3 regions of the Streptomyces sp. NPDC058683 genome follow, and region 1 is predicted to be linked to each of the others. Evidence: riboswitches for the same ligand, from Rfam matches in the RefSeq annotation. Region 1 holds a riboswitch; each other region holds the start of a gene.
What was found. Region 1 has a riboswitch for thiamine pyrophosphate ahead of thiO (glycine oxidase ThiO). Riboswitches for the same ligand answer to the same signal wherever they lie in the genome.
Positions count from the first base shown of each region.

Region 2: linked by a shared signal. The riboswitch ahead of ACFWXC_RS36530 (thiamine ABC transporter substrate binding subunit) and the one ahead of thiO (glycine oxidase ThiO) in region 1 are both predicted to bind thiamine pyrophosphate.
Region 3: linked by a shared signal. The riboswitch ahead of thiC (phosphomethylpyrimidine synthase ThiC) and the one ahead of thiO (glycine oxidase ThiO) in region 1 are both predicted to bind thiamine pyrophosphate.

Region 1 covers NZ_JBHXSK010000055.1:8,921-16,675, reverse strand. The annotation lists gene pknB (Stk1 family PASTA domain-containing Ser/Thr kinase) at 1-688, opposite strand, end outside; gene ACFWXC_RS42455 (thiazole synthase) at 1,117-1,911, opposite strand; gene thiS (sulfur carrier protein ThiS) at 1,915-2,115, opposite strand; gene thiO (glycine oxidase ThiO) at 2,112-3,281, opposite strand; TPP riboswitch at 3,279-3,390, opposite strand; gene ACFWXC_RS42440 (NAD(P)/FAD-dependent oxidoreductase) at 3,520-4,758, shown strand; gene ACFWXC_RS42435 (Rv2175c family DNA-binding protein) at 4,892-5,257, shown strand; gene thiE (thiamine phosphate synthase) at 5,292-5,939, shown strand; gene metF (methylenetetrahydrofolate reductase [NAD(P)H]) at 6,086-7,009, shown strand; gene ACFWXC_RS42420 (hypothetical protein) at 7,066-7,755, shown strand, end outside.
Region 2 covers NZ_JBHXSK010000041.1:22,862-30,616, forward strand. The annotation lists gene ACFWXC_RS36510 (LOG family protein) at 1-652, shown strand, start outside; gene ACFWXC_RS36515 (LAETG motif-containing sortase-dependent surface protein) at 791-1,522, shown strand; gene ACFWXC_RS36520 (ABC transporter ATP-binding protein) at 1,613-2,635, opposite strand; gene ACFWXC_RS36525 (ABC transporter permease) at 2,635-4,233, opposite strand; gene ACFWXC_RS36530 (thiamine ABC transporter substrate binding subunit) at 4,284-5,351, opposite strand; TPP riboswitch at 5,432-5,539, opposite strand; gene rlmN (23S rRNA (adenine(2503)-C(2))-methyltransferase RlmN) at 5,596-6,702, opposite strand.
Region 3 covers NZ_JBHXSK010000030.1:118,128-125,882, forward strand. The annotation lists gene ACFWXC_RS30555 (metallophosphoesterase) at 1-663, shown strand, start outside; gene ACFWXC_RS30560 (hypothetical protein) at 844-1,713, shown strand; gene thiC (phosphomethylpyrimidine synthase ThiC) at 1,902-3,722, opposite strand; TPP riboswitch at 3,715-3,892, opposite strand; gene ACFWXC_RS30570 (YibE/F family protein) at 3,964-5,490, shown strand; gene ACFWXC_RS30575 (SsgA family sporulation/cell division regulator) at 5,607-6,044, opposite strand; gene ACFWXC_RS30580 (IclR family transcriptional regulator) at 6,144-6,932, opposite strand; gene ACFWXC_RS30585 (DUF5326 family protein) at 7,144-7,356, opposite strand; gene ACFWXC_RS30590 (cupin domain-containing protein) at 7,526-7,755, opposite strand, start outside.

The DNA of each region.
Region 1 (7,755 bases):
GGAGATGCTTGTAGAGGATCACCGCGGGCGAATCCGAGTCGTGCGGCTTCTCGCCGGTGAGCATCTCGTAGAGCACGACACCGCACGCGTACACGTCGACGCGGGGATCGGCGGCCCCGCTCTCGACCTGCTCGGGCGCGAGGTAGGCCACGGTCCCGAGCACCGCGCCGGTCGTGTTGGTGACGCTGCCCACGGACCGCACGAGCCCGAAGTCGGCGACCTTGACCCGTCCGTCGTCCCCTATCAACACGTTCTCGGGCTTCATGTCCCGGTGCACGAACCCGGCGCGGTGCGCGGCACCGAGCGCGGCCAGCACCGGCTCCAGGATGTCCAGCGCGGCCCGCGGCTGCAGCGCGCCGCGCTCGCGCAGCACGTCACGCAGGGTGCACCCGGCGACGTACTCCATCGCGAGGTACACGTACGGTCCGTCGGTCCCCTGGTCGAAGACCTGGACGACATTCGGGTGGGCCAGCCGGGCGACCGACTTGGCCTCCCGGATGAATCTCTCGACGAAGGACCCGTCGGCGGCGAGCGCCGGATGCATCACCTTCAGCGCGAGCACCCGGTCCAGCCGGACGTCCAGGGCCCGGTAGACCGTGGCCATCCCGCCGACGGCGATCCGCGCGTCGACGCGATAACGGCCGTCGAGCACCTGCCCGACGAGGGGGTCCTGAAGCGTCGTATCCACCCCGAGAGTGTACGAGCCCCGGCTGAAACCCCCACAGGTGAGACAGATTTCCCCACCGACTTGCAGCGCACCTGTGACGCAACGCGCCCCTCCCCACGCCCCGCACCCGGCAACACCCCACGCCCCCGACGGCCCCCCTTTCCCACCGACCACGTGCACGGCATCGGCAGCCGCCGACGGCACTCGCCCCCGACAGGAGACGGCCAACCCGCTGCCGTCATGAGCCCCACACCTGCCGACGGCACGCGCCCCGGCGGGGTCGGTCAACCCGCTGCCCGTGGCCTTTCCTTGCCTCCGCCCCCACCCACCCGGCAGGCCTCCTCCGTACGTCCCGCAGCCGCCGATGGTGGTCAGCCCTCACGGGAGAGTTCGGCCTTTCGGGTGACCGATCGGGTGGTGCGTGGGTGGGAGAAGGACTCGGCCGGCGGTCAGAAGGCGGGGCGCTCGGGGTCCAGGGCGGCCAGGCCCTCCGTGGGGGACGACGGCTCGGCGAAGTGGCGGAAGGGGATCCGGCCGGCCAGCCGGGCCAGCCGCCCCGCCTCCACCCCGGCCCGCATGGCGGACGCCATCCGCTCGGGATCCTGCGCTCGCGTCACGGCGGACGCCAGCATCACCCCCGCGCACCCCAGCTCCATCGCCAGCGCCACGTCGGACGCCGTACCGGCCCCCGCGTCCAGAATCACCGGCACGCGCGCGTGCTCGACGATCAGCCGGAAGTTGTGCGGGTTGCGGATCCCGAGCCCCGACCCGATCGGCGACCCCAGCGGCATCACCGCGGCGCACCCGACGTCCTCCAGCTTCCGGGCCAGCACAGGATCGTCGTTGGTGTACGGCAGCACCGTGAACCCGTCGTCGACCAGCGTCTCCGCCGCGTCGAGGAGCTCGATCGGGTCGGGGAGCAAGGTCCTCTCGTCGGCGATGACCTCCAGCTTGACCAGCGAGGTGCCCAGCGCCTCCCGGGCCAGCCGGGCCGTCAGCACGGCCTCTCCGGCGGTGAAGCACCCCGCCGTGTTCGGCAGCACCCGGATCCCCAGCCGTTCGAGGACCGACAGCACGGACCCCCGTACCCCCGGATCCACCCGCCGCATCGCGACCGTCGTCAGCTCCGTCCCGGACGCGACCAGCGCCCGCTCCAGCACCTCCAGGCTGGGTGCGCCCCCGGTCCCCATGATCAGCCGGGACGAGAAGGCCGTCCCCCCGAGCACGAACGGATCGTCGGCCATGGCTCAGCCTCCCTGTACGGCGGTCAGGACTTCCACGCGGTCACCCTCGGCGAGCGCCGTACCCGGCCACTCCCCGCGCGGTACGACGGTCTCGTTGACCGCCGCGGCCACCCCGGACGGCGCGGCCGTGAAGGACTTCACGAGCGTGTCGAGAGCGGTGCCCGGGGTGATCTCCCGGCGCTCCCCGTTGACGGAGATGTTCATGCGGTCTGCTCCAGGAGTGCGCCGGGGACGGGGCCGAAACGCTTCGGCGTGAACGGACGGGCCTCCTCAGGCAGCTCACCGCCGGTCAGCAGCTCCGCCATCACGTCTCCCGTGACCGGCGTGAGCAGCACCCCGTTGCGGTGGTGGCCGGTGGCCAGCAGCAGCCCGTCGAGGCGGGTCGGCCCGAGCAGGGGCGCGTTGTCCGGGGAGCCGGGGCGCAGCCCGGCCCGGGTCTCGGTCAGCGGCAGCTCGGTGATGCCGGGCACCAGCTCGTGCGCGTCGCGCAGCAGCTCGTACACGCCCCCCGCCGTGACCGTGGTGTCCCAGCCCAGCTCCTCGCTCGTCGCCCCGACGACCAGCTCGCCGTTCTCCCGGGGCACCAGGTACAGATGGCCGCCGCGCACCACGGCCCGTACGGTCCGGCTGAGGAACGGCGCGTACCGTGCGGGCACGGTCAGCCGCAGCACCTGCCCCTTCACGGGCCGCACCGGCGGCAGCACGTCCTCGGGCACCCCCGCCAGCCGCCCGCTCAGGCTTCCCGCGGCGAGCACGACCCGGTCCGCGTCCAGCGGGTCGCCCGCGCGCGTGACGACACCGGCGGCCCGCTCCCGTGCCACCTTCAGGCGTTCGGCCCAGTCGCGGTGGAAGACCACCCCGGCCCGCTCGCACGCGGCCACCAGGGCGGCCGCCAGCCGGCGCGGGTCGATCTGGTGGTCGCCGTCGACCCGCAGTCCGCCGCGCACGCCCGGCGCGAGCATCGGCTCCAGGCGCCGGCACTCCCGCCCGGACAGCCACTCGGAGTCCAGCCCCGAGCGCCGCTGGAGGGCGTGCAGCTCGCGCAGGTGCGCCCGGTCGTCGGCGTCCAGGGCGACCGCGAGGGTGCCGCAGCGCCGGTAGCCGAGGTCGTGGCCGGTCAGCTCGGTGAGCTCGGCGGCGAAGTCGGGATAGCGGCGGGCGGAGGCCAGGTTGAGCCCCAGCAGGGTCTGCTCGCCGTAGTGCAGCTCGGTGACCGCGGCCAGCATCCCCGCCGCGACCTGCGCGGCTCCGCCGCCGGGTGCGGGGTCGACCACGGCGGTGGCGAGCCCGCGCTGCGCGGACCGCCAGGCCGTGACCAGGCCGATGATTCCGCCCCCGATGACGAGGACGTCGGACGTATGTGCGGACATGGGCGTCCAGCCCCTCCCTTCGCCGGCATGACCCGGATCAGGTTCGTACGGTCGGAGGCCGCCAGCCTCCCTCTCAGCCCGGTGCGCCCGGGCTCCCGCGTGTGCTTACCGGCCACCCTAGACCGCGGGGCTCCGCCCTTGTAAGACGGCCTGCGCCGGCGGTGTGGAAGAGGTCACCCAGCACGCCCCCTGACTGACTCTTTGTCAGTTGTCTATCGTTCTTGTCTATGGTGATCAGGTGAGCGAGCAGACGCAGCGACGGAGCACGTCACAGACGCGACGCGTGGTCGTCGTGGGTGCGGGAATGGCCGGGGTGCAGACCGCCGTGGCCCTGCGTGAGCAGGGGTGCACCGGGACCGTCACCCTGATCGGCGCCGAGCCGCACCAGCCGTACGACCGGCCGCCGCTCTCCAAGGCGGTGCTGCTCGGCAAGGCGGAGGGCTCCGCCTTCGAGGTCGACTTCGAGGCGCTCGGCATCGAGCTGGCGCTGGGCCGCGAGGCCCTCGGCGTGCGCCCCGCCGACCGTGAGCTGGACACCGAGGCCGGACCGGTGCCCTACGACGTCCTGGTGCTCGCCACCGGTGCCGAGCCGATCATGCTGCCCGGCACCGAGGGCGTGCCCGGGGTCCACCTGCTGCGCACCCTGGACGACGCCGAGCGGCTGCGGCCCGTGCTTGCCCGGCAGCACGACATCGTGGTGGTCGGCGCGGGCTGGATCGGCGCCGAGTTCACCACCGCGGCCCGGGAGGCCGGCTGCGCGGTGACCGTAGTGGAGGCCGCCGACCGCCCGCTCGCGGGAGCGCTCCCGGCCGAGGTGGCCGCGCCGATGACCGGCTGGTACGCCGACAGCGGCGCCGATCTGCGCACGCACGCGCGCGTGGCGCGTGTCGAACCCGGCGCGGTGGTGCTCGACGACGGCTCGCGGGTGCCCGCGGGAGCGGTCGTGGTCGGCATCGGCGCCCGCCCCGCCACCGCCTGGCTGGCCGGCTCCGGCATCGGCCTGGGCGCGCACGGGGAGGTGCTCGCCGACGACCGGCTGCGCACCGGCGTCCCGGACGTCTACGCGGTCGGCGACTGCGCCTCCTTCCCGTCCGGCCGCTACGGCGAGCGCCTGCTGGTCCACCACTGGGACAACGCCCTCCAGGGCCCGCGCACGGTGGCCGCCAACATCCTCGGCGAGTCCGACGCGGTCTACGACCCGGTGCCGTACTTCTGGTCGGAGCAGTTCGGCCGCTTCGTGCAGTACGCCGGCCACCATGCCGTCGCCGACCGCATGGTCTGGCGCGGTGACCCGACGGGCCCGGCCTGGAGCGTCTGCTGGCTCCGCGAGGACCGCCTGGTCGCTCTGCTGGCGGTAGGCCGCCCACGAGACCTGGCGCAGGGCCGCAGGCTGATCGAAGCGGGCCGCCAGATGGACCCGACGGCCCTGTCCGATCCCGCCCGCCCCTTGAAAAACGCGACCGCGGCGCCCCTTTAGGGGCGCGGGGCTGTGACATATGCGGGTCCCCCGCATGGACGCGACCAGCCACGACGAACCCGCAGCCGACCACCCACCCGTCCTGGCGCTTCCCTATCGCGGCCCACCCGGCGGAACGCCTACCCTTGTTTCCGTGACCGAGATTGACGCAAAGATCGATGTTCTCGTCCCCGCCTGGCTCACCGTCCCCGACATCGCAGAGATGCTGGACGTCGAGGTGACGCGCGTGCGGCAGCTGGTCAAGGAGGGCCAGCTCATCGCCGTCCGCCGTGGTGAGAACCGCGCGCTGCACATCCCCGCCGCCTTCATCGACGGGGACAAGGTCGTCAAGGGCCTGTCCGGAACCTTGACGCTCCTGCGGGACGACGGCTTCACGGACGAAGAGATGCTGGAGTGGCTCTTCACACCCGACGCCAGCCTGCCCGGCACCCCCGCGCAGGCCCTGAGCGAGAATCGCGGTACGGAGGTGAAGCGCCGCGCCCAGGCGCTCGCCGTCTGAGGCAGCCAGTACCGACACAACGGGGGATTCACCGATGACCGACACCGCCCGCGCCCAGCTGGCCGACGCCCGTCTGTACCTCTGCACGGACGCCCGCAAGGAGCGGGGCGACCTCGCCGGGTTCCTGGACGCGGTCCTGGCGGGCGGTGTCGACATCGTGCAGCTGCGCGACAAGGGCATGGAGGCCGGCGAGGAGCTGGAACACCTCGCCGTGTTCGCCGACGCCTGCGCCCGGCACGGCAAGCTGCTCGCGGTCAACGACCGCGCGGACGTGGCCCACGCGGCCGGTGCCGACGTGCTCCACCTCGGCCAGGGCGACCTGCCGGTCCCGGCCGCCCGCGCGATCCTAGGCCCGGACGTCCTGATCGGCCGCTCCACGCACGCCGGCTCCGAGGCCGCCGCGGCCGCCGTCCAGGACGGTGTGGACTACTTCTGCACCGGCCCCTGCTGGCCCACCCCCACCAAGCCCGGCCGCCCCGCTCCCGGCCTCGACCTGGTGCGGTACACCGCCGCCCTGGGCACGGACCGCCCCTGGTTCGCCATCGGCGGCATCGACCTGGGCAACCTCGACCAGGTGCTGGACGCGGGCGCCCGCCGGGTGGTCGTGGTCCGCGCACTCACCGAGGCCGACGACCCGGGCGCCGCGGCGGCCGAGTTCGCGAAGCGACTGCGGTCGGCGTAGCTCCACGGCCGCGGCCGCTCCGGACGGCGCCGCTCTTCGACAGGACCGTCCGGAAACTTGTCCAGTATCCGGACGTGGGGCCGACAATCCGGGCAAATCTCCCGAGTGTGGTTGGGTGTCCGTCCGCCCCTGGCTAACCTGCGAGTATGGCCCTCGGAACCGCATCCACCAGGACTGACCGCGCACGCACCGTGCGTGACATGCTCGCCTCCGGCAAGACCACGTACTCGTTCGAGTTCTCGGCGCCGAAAACCCCCAAGGGCGAGCGGAACCTGTGGAACGCGCTCCGGCGGGTCGAGGCGGTCGCCCCCGACTTCGTCTCCGTGACCTACGGCGCCGGCGGCTCCACCCGCGCGGGCACCGTCAAGGAGACCGAGCAGATCGTCGCCGACACCACGCTCACCCCGGTCGCCCACCTCACCGCGGTCGACCACTCCCTGGCCGAACTGCGCAACATCATCGGCCAGTACGCGGACGCCGGGATCCGCAACATGCTCGCGGTGCGCGGCGACCCGCCCGGCGACCCGATGGGGGAGTGGGTGGCGCACCCGCGGGGCCTGACCTACGCGGCCGAACTCGTCCGGCTCATCAAGGAGTCCGGCGACTTCTGCGTGGGCGTGGCCGCCTTCCCGGAGATGCACCCGCGCTCCAGTGACTGGGACACCGACGTCCGGCACTTCGTCGACAAGTGCCGCGCGGGCGCCGACTACGCCATCACGCAGATGTTCTTCCAGCCCGAGTCGTACCTTCGCCTTCGCGACCGGGTCGACGCGGCGGGTTGCGAGACGCCGGTGATTCCGGAAATCCTGCCCGTCACCAGTGTGAAGATGCTGGAACGGTTGCCCAAACTCAGCAACGCGACCTTCCCGGACGCCTTGAAAGAGCGGATCCTCACAGCCAAAGACGATCCGGCGGCGGTACGCTCCATCGGTATCGAGTTCGCCACGGAGTTCTGCGCACGGCTGCTGGCCGAGGGCGTCCCCGGACTGCACTTCATCACGCTCAACAGCTCCACGGCGACGCTGGAAATCCACGAGAACCTGGGCCTGCACCATCCCCCGCGGGCCTAGACCGGCCGCACCGGAGTACGACACACTGCGTAGCGGTCACTGGGAGAGGGGCGTACATGGGCTGGACGGTCCTCTACGTAGCGTTCGGCATCGTCGCGCTGTGGTTGCTGGGCGAGGTACTGCTGCAGTACAAGGCGCGGCTGCGCTGGCGGCTGCTCGCCTTCGTCGGCTTCCTCGGGGTCGTGTTCGGTGTCCTGATCCCGTCGGTGATCGTCATCGGAGTGGGCGCGATCGCGTTCGCGGTCGGCCAGACCTACGTCACGCTGTCGTTCCGCCGTGGCTTCGAGGCCGGCTGGGCCGTCAAGCGCCCCGGCGCGGACGGTGAGGGCGGCCTGACCAAGCGCCGCCGCGGTGAGCCGGACGAGGACCCGGGCCTGGAGGCCACCGACCCGGACGCGGCCGACGCCGCCTACGCCGACCAGCAGGCGGCCTACGCCACGGGCAGTAACCCGCGCTACGGCCGCGACGACGAGTACGAACGCGACGACGTCTTCTCCCCGGCCCGCGCCGGCGAGCCGACCGCCGCCGAGTCCACGACGGTGTACGAGCCGCAGCCGTTGCCGGACGACACCGGCTCCTACGGCATATACAACGAGTCCGGCTACGCCACCACCGGCGACCCCGCCTACGCGACCGCCGGCCAGGACCAGGCGTACGCCGCCCAGGGCACCGACCAGAACTACGCCTACGACTACTCCGGCTACGGCCAGCAGCAGTACGGCTACGACGCAGGCGGCCAGCAGCAG
Region 2 (7,755 bases), on a different contig from region 1:
GGGCGTCATGGGCGGCCACGCCATGGCGCGCGGTACGCAGGCGTACGCCGGCGCCGCCCGGCTCGGCCGGGAGCTGGCGCGGGCCGGCTTCACGGTGGCGACCGGCGGCGGCCCGGGCGCGATGGAGGCGGCGAACCTGGGCGCGTACGCGGCCCCCTTCGACGACGGAATGCTGGAGGAGGCGCTGCGGCTCCTCGCCAAGGCACCGTCGTTCCGGCCGTCCATCACCGACTGGGCGCGGGCCGCCTTCGAGGTCCGCGATCGCTGGCCGGACGGCGGGCCCTCGGTCGGCATCCCCACCTGGTTCTACGGCCACGAGCCGCCGAACGCCTTCGCCGCGCACATCGCCAAGTACTTCGCCAACGCCACCCGCGAGGACGGGCTGCTGGCCCGCTCCAACGCCGGTGTGGTGTTCCTGCCGGGCGCCGCCGGGACCGTACAGGAGATCTTCGACAACGCGACGCCCAACTACTACGAGTCACGGGGCGAGCCGACCCCGATGGTGCTCGTGGACGAGGCGCACTGGAGCGAGAGGCTGCCGGCTTGGCAGCTGCTGACCTCGCTTGCCCGGGAGCGGTCCATGGCGTCCCGTATCGCCCTGGTTGACCGTATCGAGCAGGCTCCCGAGGCACTGAAACGTCTCAGCGATTAATAAGCAGGCAAAGTCAACGCCCGTGGACCGCATATGCATTGACACTACTTACGGCACACTTATAGACCTGTGAGCCTCCTGGGGTTGCTGATGCCTCACCTCGCGTTGCGTCAACTCCCCCGCAAACCCCCCGCAGTTATGCACCCAGTAAGGACAAACGTGTCCATATCCCGCCGCAGTGCACGTCGTTCCGTGCGCATCCTGGGAGTTGCCGCTGCGTCGGCCGCGCTGACGCTCGGCGTCTCCGGTTCCGCCCTCGCGTGCAACATCTCTGATTTCTCCGCCGAAGCCACCTGCGACGGCGCCAATGGCGTCATTACGGTCACCGACACCGACGCCTCCGGTACTCCGGCCACGATCACCGTCTTCCTCGAGAGCAACGGCGCCGACGCGAAGCAGGTCGGCGACGCCCAGACCGTCAAGGGCTCCAAGGCGGGCACCGCGGTCACCTTCTCCGAGGACTGGCAGCCGAACGCGGTGTACCGCGTCCACGTCAAGGTCGACAGCGGCAAGATCCAGATCGACAAGGACATCACGCCCAACCTGACCACCTCCTCCACCGCCTGCAAGGGCGAGGAGAGCGCCAGCCCGTCCCCGTCGGATTCGGCCACGCCGTCGCCGTCGGAGTCCGAGTCCACCCCGGCCGAGTCGGACTCCCCGACCCCGTCGGCCTCGGAGAGCAGCAGCACCGCCCCGGCGGGCACGTCGAGCAACGCCCCCTCCCCGGCGGTCGGTGAGTCGAACCTCGCCGAGACCGGTGCCAACTCCAACACCGGTCTGATCGCCGGCATCGCGGCCGCGCTGGTCGTGGTCGGCGGCGGCGCCGTGTGGTTCGGCATGCGCCGTCGTGGGGCGAACAGCGGAAGCTGACGCACCCGCCTTCGTACACCGCTTTCGTACAACGTCGAGGCCCGTCCCCGTATCCCCGGGGGGCGGGCCTCGGCCGTGTCCTGAAGGGCCTCAGTCCAGTACGACGGTCTCCGCCGCGTCGAACTCGACGCCCACCGCGTCCCCGGCCTCCGGCGCCTCCCGCAGCGCGCAGGCCGCCTCCAGGCGCGGGCCGTCCTGGGGCTGGAGGTGGACGGTGACATGGGTGCCCTGGAAGGTGCGGGCGGTCACCGTGCAGGGCAGTCCCGCGTCGGCCGCCACGAGCCGTACGCCCGCGGGCCGTACCAGCACGGTACGCGGCCCCTGAGGCGCGTTCTCGGGCAGCGGCAGCTTCCCCCAGGGCGTCACCGCGACCGAGCCCTCGACGGTCGCCGGGACCACGTTGCCGAAGCCGAGGAAGCGCGCCACGAACTCGTCGGCCGGCCGCTGCCAGACATCGAGGGGCGTGCCGGACTGGGCGATTCGGCCGTCCCGCATCACCACCACCCGGTCGGCCAGCGCGAAGGCCTCGCCCTGGTCGTGGGTGACCGCGAGCACGGTCGTGCCCAACCGGCCGAACAGCTCCCGCAGTTCGACCACCAGCCGCTCCCGCAGCGAGCGGTCGAGCTGTCCCAGCGGTTCGTCGAGCATCAGCAGCCGGGGCCGGGGCGCCAGCGCCCGCGCGAGCGCCACCCGCTGCTGCTCACCGCCGGAGAGCCCGGCCACCGCCCGCCGAGCGGCCCCCGGCAGCCCCACCAGTTCCAGCAGCTCGCCGACCCGCTCGGCCTGTTGCCCCTTGCCGGCGCCCCGCATCCGGAGGCCGAAGGCCACGTTCCCGCCCACGTCCCGCTGCGGGAACAGCTGATGGTCCTGGAACATCAGCCCGACGCCCCGCCGATGGGCCGGCACCCGCGTCCGGTCCTGCCCGTCGAGCAGCACCCGCCCCGCGTCCGGCGGTTGCAGCCCCGCCACCACCCGCAGCAGCGTCGACTTGCCGCTCCCGCTGGGCCCGAGCACACACACCACCTCGTGCTCGGCGACCTGGAGGTCCACGGCGTCGAGCACGGCCCGCCCGCCGAACCGCACGGTGGCCTGCTCCAGTTCGAGAAGCGGCATCAGAACTCCCCCGTCCGGTCGGTCCGCAGCCGCTCCAGCACCAGCAGCGCCACCGCGCACACCACCATCAGAATCGTGGAAAGGGCCATCGCCTGGCCGTAGTTGAGATCACCGGGGCGGGACAGCAACCGCGCCACGGCCACCGGCAGCGTCGGGCTGTCCGGCCGCGCGATGAACACCGTCGCCCCGAACTCCCCGAGCGACACCGCGAAGGCGAACCCGGCCGCGACCAGCAACGCCCGCCGCACCATCGGCAGATCGACCTCCCGCCACACCCGCCACGGCGAGGCCCCGAGCACGGCCGCCGCCTCCCGCAGCCGTTCGTCCACGGCACGCAGCACGGGCAGCATGGTCCGTACGACGAACGGCACCCCGACCAGCGCCTGTGCGAGCGGCACCAGGATCCAGGACTGCCTGAGGTCCAGCGGCGGCTTGTCGAGGGCGATCAGGAACCCGAAGCCGACGGTCACCGCGGACACCCCGAGCGGCAGCATCAGCAGCGCGTCGAAGCCCCGTACCAGCCGCCCCGCGTCCCGCCGGGCCAGCGCGGCGGCGGCGAGCCCGCCGATCACCACGGCGATGGCGGTGGCCGCGACGGCGTATTCGAGCGAGTTGGCCACCGCCTGGATCGGCGCGACCAGGAAGGTGCCCCCGTCGGCGTCGCCCAGCGCCCGGTAGTAGCCGAACCCCCCGTCGAACGACCGCCGCACCAGGACGGCCAGCGGCAGTACCAGGAGCACGGCGACGGTGGCGAGGACCGCGCCGAGCAGCGCCCACTGCCCGGCCCCGCGCGGCCGGCGTGCCGTCACCGACGGGTCCACCAGCCGTAGCGCGCTCTCCCGCCGCCGTACCGTCCACGCGTGCACGGCGAGGATCGCGCCGACCGCGACGAACTGCACGATCGTGAGGACGGCGGCGGTGGAGAGGTCGAAGATCTCGGAGGTCTGCCGGTAGATCTCCACTTCGAGGGTGGAGAAGGTCGGCCCGCCGAGGATCTGCACCACGCCGAAGGAGGTGAAGGTGAACAGGAAGACCATCAGCGCGGCGGCGGCCACGGCGGGCGCCAGCGCGGGCAGGGTCACCTTCCGCCAGGCACCCAGCGGCGAGACGCCGAGCATCCGCGCGGCCTCCTCCTGCCGTGGGTCCAGTTGCGCCCACAGGCCGCCCACGGTCCGTACGACGACCGCGTAGTTGAAGAAGACATGCGCGAGCAGAATGGCCCAGACGGTGGTGTCCAGTCGTACGCCCCACAGCTCGTCCAGCAGTCCGCCGCGGCCGACCAGCGCCAGGAACGCCGTACCGACCACCACCGTCGGCAGCACGAAGGGCACCGTCACCACGGCCCGCAGCACCTGCTTGCCCGGGAAGTCGAGTCGGGCGAAGACGTAGGCGGCCGGCAGCGCCACCAGCAGGGTGAGCGCGGTGGAGGCGAGCGCCTGCCAGGTGGTGAACCACAGGACGTGCCGGATGTCGGACTGACCGACGACGTCGGCGATCCGCCCGAACCGCCACACCCCGTCGGTCTTCAGCCCGCGCGTGACGATCGCCGCGACCGGCCAGGCGAAGAAGACGGCGAAGAACGCGACGGGCACGAGCATCAGCCCGAGCCGCGCCACGCTCCCACGCCTGCCCGCTGTGTGAGCGCGAGCTACTTGAGTACGAGTGAGGTCCACGTCTTGACCCACTGGTCACGGTTGGCGGCGATCCTGTCGGGCGCCATGGTCTCGGGGTCCTCGGCGGCGGGACCGTACTTCGTGAACTCGACAGGCACCGCGGCCCCCTTGACCACCGGGTACACGAACATGTTCAACGGCATGTCCTCCTGGAACTCCTTGGAGACCAGGAAGTCGACGAGCGCCTTGCCGCCCTTGGTGTTCTTGGCGTTGCTCAGCAGCCCGGCGAACTCGATCTGCCGGAAGCAGGTGCCGGTCGCGACACCGGTGGGCGCGGTGCTGGGCTTCGGGTCGGCGTAGATGACCTCGGCGGGCGGGGAGGAGGCGTACGACACGACGAGCGGCCGGTCGCCCTTCGCCTTCTTGCCGCCGGCCGAGCCGGAGAACTCCTCGTTGTAGGCCTGCTCCCAGCCGTCGACGACCTTGACGCCGTTGTCCTTGAGCTTCTTCCAGTAGCCCTGCCACCCACTGTCCCCGTACTGCGCGGCCGAGCCGAGCAGGAAGCCGAGCCCCGGCGAGGAGGTGGCCGCGTTCTCGGTGACAAGGAGGTTCTTGTACTGCGGCTTGACGAGATCGGCGTAGGAGGCGGGCGGGGCCAGCTTGTGCGCGCTGAAGTAGGCCTTGTCGTAGTTGACGCAGATGTCGCCGTAGTCGACGGGCGTGACTCGCTTCTTGGCGGCGTCGAGCTGGTACTCGGTGCCGACCTGGTCGAGTCCCTTGGCCGCGTACGGCTGGAAGAGACCGTTGTCGAGGGCCCTGGACAGCAGGGTGTTGTCGACGCCGAAGAAGACGTCGCCCTGCGGGTTGTCCTTGGTCAGGATCGCCTTGTTGACGGCCTGGCCGGCGTCGCCGTCCTTGAGGACGTTCACCTTGTAGCCGGACTGCTTCTCGAAGTCCTGGAGCACGCTCTTGGAGACGGCCCATGAGTCGTGGCTGACCAGGGTGACGGTCTTGGAGTCGGTCTCGGTGCCCGACGACGAACACGCGGACAGCGTGACGAGACCGAGCCCGACGGCCGCGGCCACGAAGGTCTTGGTGTGCACTGGTGTTTTCCTCCTGGGGTGGACCAGGAAGAGACGCGGCCCTGCCCAGAGGATCTGATCTCCTGGGCAGGGCGCAACAGCTTGAGTGATGACCGAACTTCCTACCCAGAATGACCTGGGCGAGGTTCAGAGGGTCTGCGGCCCGATTGCCGCACTCTCAGCGCTGTGGCGCTCCCCTGTCGGAATATGAAGATGTCGATATGAAGATGTCTGGGTACGACGATATGGCTGTACGGCCCTCAGATTACCGCTCGGTGGCCGCGAGCTGACCGCAGGCTCCGTCGATCTCCTGACCACGGGTGTCCCGGACGGTGACGGGCACACCGTGCGCGGCGATCGCCTCGACGAACGCCTTCTCGTCCTCGGGCCGGGAGGCGGTCCACTTCGAGCCCGGCGTCGGGTTCAGCGGGATGAGGTTGACATGGACCGGCTTGCCCTTGAGCAGACGGCCCAGCCGGTCCCCTCGCCACGCCTGGTCGTTGATGTCACGGATGAGGGCGTACTCGATCGACAACCGCCGCCCGCTCTTCTCGACGTACTCGAACCCGGCGTCGAGCACCTCGCGCACCTTCCACCGCGTGTTCACGGGGACGAGGGTGTCGCGCAGCTCGTCGTCGGGGGCGTGCAGGGAGATCGCGAGCCGGCACTTGAGTCCCTCGTCGGCGAGCCGGTGGATGGCCGGCACGAGCCCGACCGTCGACACGGTGATCCCGCGCTGCGAGAGCCCCAGCCCGTCCGGGGCCGGGTCGGTCAGCGCCCGGATGGCGGTGACGACCCGCTTGTAGTTGGCGAGCGGCTCGCCCATCCCCATGAACACGATGTTGGAGAGCCGCGCCGGACCGCCGGGCACCTCCCCGTCCCGCAGCGCCCGCATCCCGTCCACGATCTGGTGGACGATCTCCGCGGTGGACAGGTTCCGGTCCAGGCCCGCCTGCCCGGTCGCGCAGAACGGGCAGTTCATCCCGCATCCCGCCTGCGAGCTGATGCACATGGTCACGCGGTCCGGGTAGCGCATCAGCACGGACTCGACGAGCGTGCCGTCGAACAGCCGCCACAGCGTCTTGCGGGTGGTGCCCTCGTCCGTCGACAGATGCCGTACGACGGTCATCAGCTCGGGGAACAGCGCGTCCCGCAGCCGGTCCCGGGAGCCGACCGGGATGTCCGTCCACTGCTCGGGCTCGTGCGCGTACCGCGCGAAGTAGTGCTGCGCGAGCTGCTTGGCACGGAACGGCTTCTCACCGATCTCGGCCACCGCGTCCTTGCGCTCGGCAGGCGTGAGATCGGCAAGATGCCGCGGCGGCTTCTTGGCTCCGCGCGGCGCGACAAAAGTAAGTTCTCCGGGCTTGGGCATGGTGGTACCAGTGTCGCAGATCCAATCGGGTGACCTGCGGGTCACGGTCTGGGCGCTGATGGTCCCGCGCAGCCTGGCCCCATTCGATTTCAGGACCCGCGCCAATTCTCCGAGAGTGACCGTGTCACCTTCACAAGGAAGTGCTCCGGCATTTTCAGCCGGACGGATAACCCCTAACTGGAGCGCCCCGGTTCGGAAGATCGCGTATGCGGAGTCGGCCCGCGCTGGGAGATCGCTGATCTGCGAGTTCTTGAAAGCTCCATCGCCCGATCGGACGGCGCAGGGCGGGGAACACCGAGGACCGGTTCGGTCGTGTTCATGTCGCGCGGTCGGCTGTCCTGCCGCAGTCTGATGATGTGACGCACCGCGAAGCCGGACGTCGGCCATCGTGGAAGCCCGGAACGCATGGCGCTGCCAAACGATCACGTTTGGTTTGGGTTGGAGCTGCTCTGTTGTGCGTGAGCGTGGCTTTGCTCACGGTGGTCGTCTTCATCACCCGGCCCCATCAAGGGCTGGGCGGTTCGCCGCAACCTGCTGCTTCGTTGACCAGTGGAGAAGCTGCTTCACCGAGCGCCACTGGGGGAGCAGACGCTTCGCCCAGCGGGTCTCGCGGAGAAGCTACTCCGCCAAGAGCCACTCCACCGGAAGCCACTCTGCCGGGAGCCACGCCGCCCGGTGGCGGCGGCGCGGGCCCGGGCTCAGAGTTGCCGTCACCTGTTCCGGCCGCGACTGTAACGGTCACCGAAACGGTCCGGCTCCGGGAGGCCAGCGATGCGTCGTCCCCCAGCAAGTCGGGAGTGGACCCCTCCGCGATCATCACCTCGGTCGCGGGACTGATCACTGCCGGAGTGGGGGCCGTATCGTTCGCCGTGGGAATGCTGAAGGACCGTCGACGGCCCGGCGGGTCGTGAACATTGCGCGTCCAGGCAGAGCGCGCCACTGTGCGAACGACCTGGACGCCACGGGCCGCGCATGCCACTGCTCGCCGGCATTCGCGAACGGCACCGCCGCCGGAGGCTGGTTCCGACCGTGGTCAGGAGCGCACGAGGAAGA
Region 3 (7,755 bases), on a different contig from region 1:
GGCATCGGCGTCATCGACCTGGTGATGCGGCTGTCCGCCGAGGCGGCCGCGGCCGGCGGCTACTGCAAGGCCCTCATGGGCAACCACGAGCTGCTGCTGCTCGGCGCCAAGCGGTTCGGCGACACCCCCGTCAACTCCGGCGCGGGCACCGCCACCTTCCAGGCGGCCTGGCTGCTCAACGGCGGCCAGAAGACCGACATGGACCGGCTCCAGGACCACCACCTCCAGTGGATGGCGCGCCTGGACGCGGTCGAGGAGGTCGACGGCTATCTGCTCGTCCACTCCGACACCACCGCCTACCTCGACTACGGCGACTCGATCGAGGCGGTCAACGACACGGTCCGCGAGACCATCACGCGAAACGACGCGGACGAGGTCTGGGATCTGTTCCGTAAGTTCACCAAGCGGTTCTCCTTCCGCGACGAAGGGGGTGCAGACGCCGTCCGTTCCCTTCTCGATACGTACGGCGGTACCCGCATCGTTCACGGGCACAGCCCGATTCCCTATCTGCTGGGCGATGTCGGCTCCGAGGACGGCGAAGAGAACAGCGGCCCCGTCGTGGAAGGACCGCACGTCTACGCGGACGGGCTCGCCATCGCCATGGACGGCGGAGTGACCATGGCCGGAAAGCTGCTGGTCAGGCAACTTCCGCTGGACGTCTGAGCGTTCGGCACGCTGTTCTGTACCCCGATGTCACACGCGGGCCACCCCCAATTTCCGGCAACCCCCTGTCACCGCGTGCCTTAACGGCTCTACCATCGGTTTATCCGTAGCAGGCTCCCCTCCGTTTCTGCCCGACGGCTCGCCGGCGTGCGAGCCCCAAGCCCTACGGAGCATCGGGGGATGCACATGAACAGCGTTCCGCAGCACCTGCACAGCGAGGACCGCCAGGAATACGAGCGGATCCTCGATGAGGCGCTGCGCTCCGCCCCTTACCGTCCCGAACTGGCCGGTACCGGCCAGCGTTTGAACACCGAACAGCTGCGCACGATGGCGCTCAACGCCACCGCACTGATAACGGCGGCCGCGGCGACCGAGTACCAGCACTATGTGAAGGTCCGCGAGGAACTGCGCAACCCCGCGCGGTCCACCCCGGCCACTGTCCACGAGTCCGGCTCCGCGGAGTCGGCCACGGGCGGTGCGATGGGGCTCGCCACCACCCTCGGCGAAGCCGCCGAGACCACGGGCGCCGGCGGCTTCGCCCTCGCCCTGGTCCTGGCGCCCGTGCTCGCCGGTACCGCCGCCGCGATCTTCCTTCTCGTCGGCTACGTCCTGAAGATGCTGGACCCGGCCCCGGCGTTCGCCCAGACCATGCTCACCGCGGGCTGGGTCTTCGGCGTCGTGGCCGCCGCCGCCATCGTGATGGCCGGCGCGGGGCTGCTGCTCACCGCACTGCGCAACAGTCCCTCGCTGGAGGCCGGAGCCTACGGCGAACCCGGTGGGGAGGTCGCCAAGGCCAGGGACGCCTGGCGGGACGCCCTGCTGGAGCGGGGCATCCTGCCCTTCCTGCGGGAAGCGCTGGCCACCGAACCCGGCACGGCCGGACTGCGCCGTACGACCCCGTCCGGCCCGGGGGGCCGGATGCCGCGTCTCGGCTACGACCGTCCTGGTTTCAGCACCGACGACGGCACCGCACCCGCCGCCCGGCCGAGCTTCACGAGCCCGGACTACACCAGCCCGGACTTCGGAGGCCCGGAACACCAGCCGGAATAACCCGGCTTGCGCCCCCGCCCGGGGGCGCAGGCCGGACACCCGGTCCCTGAGACGGAGCCGCGAAGCCGACCGGCAGGGCGCCCGCCGAGTTTCTCGCGTGTCCGGCGTCAGTCGGCGATCGGCAGATGCACCCGGTTGCCCGCGGCCGCGGACTCCTTCGACTTCTGCACGACACCTCGGCGAGGAACTCAGTCCGCCAGCGGCAGGTACACCCGGTTCCCGCCTGCCGCGAACTCCTTCGACTTCTGGAGCATCCCCTCCGCGACCTCCTCGGGAGACGCCCCTTCAACCGCCCCGGCACCGAACCGCTCCGTGATGCTTTGGCTGATCTTCATCGAGCAGAACTTCGGCCCGCACATGGAGCAGAAATGGGCCGTCTTCGCCGGCTCCGCCGGAAGCGTCTCGTCGTGGAACTCACGGGCCGTGTCCGGGTCCAGGGCGAGGTTGAACTGGTCCTCCCACCGGAACTCGAAGCGGGCGTCGGACAGTGCGTCGTCCCACTCCTGTGCGCCCGGGTGGCCCTTGGCGAGGTCGGCCGCGTGGGCGGCGATCTTGTAGGTGATCACGCCGGTCTTGACGTCGTCACGGTTGGGCAGGCCGAGATGCTCCTTGGGCGTGACGTAGCACAGCATCGCCGTGCCCCACCAGGCGATCATGGCGGCGCCGATACCGGAGGTGATGTGGTCGTACGCCGGCGCGACGTCGGTGGTCAGCGGGCCGAGCGTATAGAACGGAGCTTCATCGCAGATCTCCTGCTGAAGGTCGATGTTCTCCTTGATCTTGTGCATCGGGACATGGCCCGGGCCCTCGATCATCGTCTGTACATGGAAACGCCTGGCGATCCGGTTGAGTTCCCCGAGCGTGCGCAACTCCGCGAACTGGGCCTCGTCGTTGGCGTCCGCGATGGAGCCGGGGCGCAGGCCGTCGCCCAGCGAGTACGTGACGTCGTAGGCGGCGAGAATCTCGCAGAGTTCCTCGAAGTTCTCGTACAGAAACGATTCCTTGTGGTGCGCGAGGCACCAGGCCGCCATGATCGAGCCGCCGCGCGAGACGATGCCGGTCTTGCGGTTGGCGGTGAGCGGCACATACGGCAGGCGTACGCCCGCGTGGACGGTCATGTAGTCCACGCCCTGCTCGGCCTGTTCGATGACCGTGTCCTTGTAGATCTCCCAGGTCAGCTCCTCGGCCCGGCCGTCGACCTTCTCCAGGGCCTGGTAGAGCGGAACCGTGCCGATGGGGACGGGGGAGTTGCGCAGCACCCACTCGCGGGTGGTGTGGATGTTGCGTCCGGTGGAGAGGTCCATGACCGTGTCGGCGCCCCAGCGGGTCGCCCAGGTCATCTTCTCCACCTCCTCCTCGATGGAGGAAGTCACCGCGGAGTTGCCGATGTTGGCGTTGACCTTCACCAGGAACCGCTTGCCGATGATCATCGGCTCGATCTCCGGGTGGTTGACGTTGGCCGGCAGCACGGCCCGTCCCGCCGCGATCTCCTCACGGACGACCTCGGGGGAGACGTTCTCCCGGATGGCGACGTACTCCATCTCGGGGGTGACCTCACCCCGGCGGGCATACGCCAGCTGTGTGACCGCCTCGCCGTCCCGGCTGCGGCGCGGCTGGCGCGGGCGGCCCGGGAAGACCGCGTCCAGGTTGCGCAGCCCGCCACGCGGCGAGGTGTGCTTGATCCCGTCGTCCTCGGGACGGACGGGGCGGCCCGCGCACTCGGCGGTGTCACCGCGGGCGATGATCCAGTTCTCCCGCAGCGGAGGCAGGCCCCTGCGGACGTCGGTCTCGACGAGCGGATCGGTGTACGGGCCGGAGGTGTCGTAGAGCGTGACCGACTGCCCGTTGGTGAGATGCACCTGACGGACCGGCACCCGAAGGTCGGGGCGCGAACCCTCGACATACCCCTTGTGCCAGCCGATGGACTTCCCTGCCCCTTGAGGGGTTTCGCCCGCGATGGGCTGTTCGTCCTGGCTGAAGGCAGGCGTGCGTGCGTCCTTGTTGGTCATGAGACCTACTCCCTACGCCGGCATTACCCGGTAACAGGTTCGGCGGTCGACGCAGCGGCTTCCGTCGGGCGGCGTTTCATGTGAAACATCACTCGTTCCACGTGAAACATCGCGAATACGGAGGTCAGCGCCCTCTCAGCCCGGTGCTCCGAGCTCCCGCGTGTGCAAAGGTGCCTCCACGCTAGCGTCAATTCGGGCGCGGTGAACAGAGGGCCCCTGCCGTTCTTGCGATGATCGGGCGGTGACCACGACACAGCAGCACCCCTATCCGCCCCCCGACCCAAGGCGCGGCAACGGCGCCGCACAGGGCGGCGGAACCGGCCACGGGGGCCACGGTGCCGGTGACGGACACGACCACGGGCAGGGCCACCAGTACGACCAAGGGCACGCTCACCGTCACGACGACGGCCATACCCCCAGCCACCCGCCCGGCCAGGGACCCGGCCAGGGCGGCTCCGGAGCAGGCGGCGGGCACGGTCACTCGCACAGCCACAGCCACGGCCCCGCCGCGCCGGTCTCCAAGCATCTGCGCAAGGTCATCGCGGCGATCCTCATCCCCTTCACCGCCGCGGTCGTCGTCGGCCTCGTGGTGCTGTGGCCCGGCGGCGCCCCGTCGCACGAGCGCACGGGCGTCGGCTTCGACCGGCAGACGCAGGCGGCCACGGTCACCAAGGTCGTCTCGGTCAGCTGCAAGTCGGTCAACGCTTCCGGGGACAGCTCGACCGGGGACACCTCCACCGCGGAGGGCAGCTCCGCGAAGCAGGAGGAGGACGGCACCTGCAAGAAGGCCACGGTCCGGGTCGACACCGGCAAGGACAAGGGCCGTACGTTCACCGAGATCGTGCAGCCCGATCAGTCACGTCAGCTGGACGAGGGCGAGAAGGTCGTGGTCGCGTACGAGCCCTCGGCGCCCAAGGACCTGCAGTACTCGGTCACCGATGTGAACCGGAAGCTCCCGATGGCGCTGCTGGCCGGGATCTTCGCGCTCGCCGTCGTCGTGGTGGGCCGGCTGCGCGGTGTGATGGCACTGGTCGCGCTGGCCGTCAGCTTCATGGTGCTGACCCTGTTCATCCTGCCGGCGATCCTGCAGGGCTCGAATCCGCTGCTGGTGGCGGTGGTCGGGTCGAGCGCCATCATGCTGATCGCCCTGTACATGTGCCACGGCCTGTCGGCCCGGACCTCGGTGGCGGTGCTCGGCACGCTGGTCTCGCTGTGCCTGATCGGCGTCCTCGGCTCGGAGTTCATCGACTGGGCCGCGCTCACCGGCAATACCGACGACAACACCGGCCTGATTCACGGCCTGTACCCGTCGATCGACATGAGTGGTCTGCTGCTGGCCGGAGTCATCATCGGTTCGCTGGGCGTCCTGGACGATGTGACGGTGACCCAGACGTCGGCCGTCTGGGAGCTGCACGAGGCCAACCCGACGATGGGCTGGCGCGGGCTGTACCGGGCGGGCATCCGCATCGGCCGCGACCACATCGCCTCCGTCGTCAACACCCTCGTCCTGGCCTACGCGGGCGCCGCGCTGCCGCTGCTGCTGCTCTTCTCGATCGCGCAGAGCAGCGTGGCGACGGTCGCCAACAGTGAACTGGTGGCCGAGGAGATCGTGCGCACGCTGGTCGGCTCGATCGGCCTGGTCGCCTCGGTGCCGGTCACCACGCTGCTCGCGGCACTGGTGGTCTCGGCCGACCGGCAGAGGAAGGAAGCGGTCGCGTCCGTGGAAGCCCCGGCGCGGGGCGGGCGAGGGCGCCGCCGGAAGCGGTGAACGTGCGGCGAGGGGGCGGTGGGCGGCGCAGGGCGGCCGCCCAGGGACACGCAGAAGCGTTCCTGCGCGTCCTCACGCGGCTCGGCGGAGCGGCTCGCGCCCCGTGCCGTATCGCTTCAGCCCGCGCTCTGTTCCTCGGCCAGGATGCGGTCCAGGGCCTCGTCCAGATGAGCGTCGAAATCGGCGAGGGCACCTTCCTGGCCCAGCGGCACCAGCTTGTCGGTACGGTCGAGAAAGGCCACCAGCGGTGGTGCCGAAGACCGGAACACCGCCTGGTCGCCGCCGACCTGAAGCCTGATCAGGACCTCGCCCAGCACCTCGGAATCGGCGGGCGCGATATGCACATCGCCCTCCCCGCACGGCCGGCCCACCCCGTCGATCAGCAACTCACGGCCGAAGGCCCAGGTCACCGGCGCGTCCCCGGGCAGATGGAAGGTGAGCCGCACGGCATACGGATCACAGGTCTCGTAGCGCAACTCCACGGGGATGCGGAAGGAGAGCTCCTCCGAGACGAGAAAGCTCATCATGACTTCTGCTTGTACGGACTCGCGCATCGCCTACCCCGTCACATGACACCGACTGGCCGGGTTTTATCCCTTTGATGGTGGTCAAATCTTGCTGAACGTACACAGCAGATCACAAGGAGTGAGTTTTCAGATACTGATAGCGATCGCCAGCGATCCCAGATGCCGTCCCACCTCCGCCTGCAACTGCCGTGCGGCGGGCAGCAGCCGGTCTGCCTGGTGGAGCGGGAGGGAGATGGCCACCGTGGCCGCCGTGGTGCCGACGGTGATGGGGATCGCCGCGCACACCGTGCCCAGCGCGTACTCCTGGCGCTCCACCAGCGGCGCCATCCGCTGCGTCCGCTCCAGCCGCCGTAGCAGCGCATGGTCGTCACGGACCGTGTACGGGGTGAGGGCCTGCAGGGGATAGCGGTCGAGATGGTCACGGCGGGTGTTCTCGTCCAGCTGGAAGAGCAGACACTGGCCGATGGCATGCGCGTGCCCGGTCTCGCGGAAGTCGGCCCACTCCTCGACCGCCGGGGTGCCCGGGGAGTCGGAGACGCAGACGACCTCGATCTCGCCGTCCCGGTACATCGCGTAGTAGACCGGCGCACCGATCGAATCCCGCCAGTGGGCGAGGGTGTCGACCACCGCGCTGCGACGTTTCTGCTGCGCTCCGCTGCTGCTCAGCCGCTCCGCCGCTTCGCCGAGGAAGAACAGGCCCTTGTCGCGGCGCAGATAGCCCTCGTGGACGAGGGTGCGCAGCAGGTGGTAGGCGGTGGGCAGCGCGAGGCCGGTCTCGCGGGCCAGTTGTTTGGCGGGGGCGCCGTGTTCGTGTCCGGCGACACACTCCAGCAGGCGCATCGCACGCTGCACGGAGCCGATGAGGGTGGCCGAATGCGGCTGTGCGGGGTCGGCCGGGGTGGCCGGCCGCTGCACGGGGGGTGTGCCGGAACGGCGTTGAGTGGGGGGCGGTGGAATTTCCGTGGGTGCGGAGGTGGCGTCAAGCGTGGCCAAGGGTCACTCCCGGAGCGCGAGGGGGTCAGCGACTCTAACCGTCCGCCACCGCTCCCGGTCGGCCCGTGCGGGAAACTTCCCTCCCCCGAGGGAACCGGTGATTCCTGTTACCGGTCACCGATTCCCACGGTCCTCACCAGTCGCTCTTCGACGAGGAGTTCGACAGGAACTTCCGCACGATGTAGATCAGTCCGCCGACCAGCGCCACGAAGATCAGCAACTTGAAGAGCAGGTAGGCCAGGAAGCCGACGATGGAGCCGATCAGACCGCCGAACACCACCAGCGCGATGACCGGCACCGCGATCCACTTCACCCACCACGGCAGACCCGTGAAGATCTCTCGCATTGCCCTGCCCTCTGCTTTCCCGTGCGCTTCGGCACGTACGGTCGGTCTCGTGCGTGCCGCACGATGCGATGTCCTGCACTCGATGCTAGAGCCGCGAGGGGGGCGTTCGGGGGTCTCTGATCCCTTGTCCTCCCCTGAGCTCTCCCCTAGGGAACCCTGAGGGGAGAGGTCAGGCCTCGGGCGGAGAGAAGACGACCAGAACCCTCAGGTCCTCGCTGATGTGATGGAACTTGTGGGCCACCCCGGCCGGCACGTACACCACACTGCCCCGCGCCACCTGCGTGGTCTCCAGACCGACGGTGATCGCCGCACGGCCGCTGACGACGAAGTAGACCTCGTCCTGGTTGTGCGGCTTCTGCGGGTCCTGCTCGCCCGCGTTCAGGGCGTAGAGGCCGACCG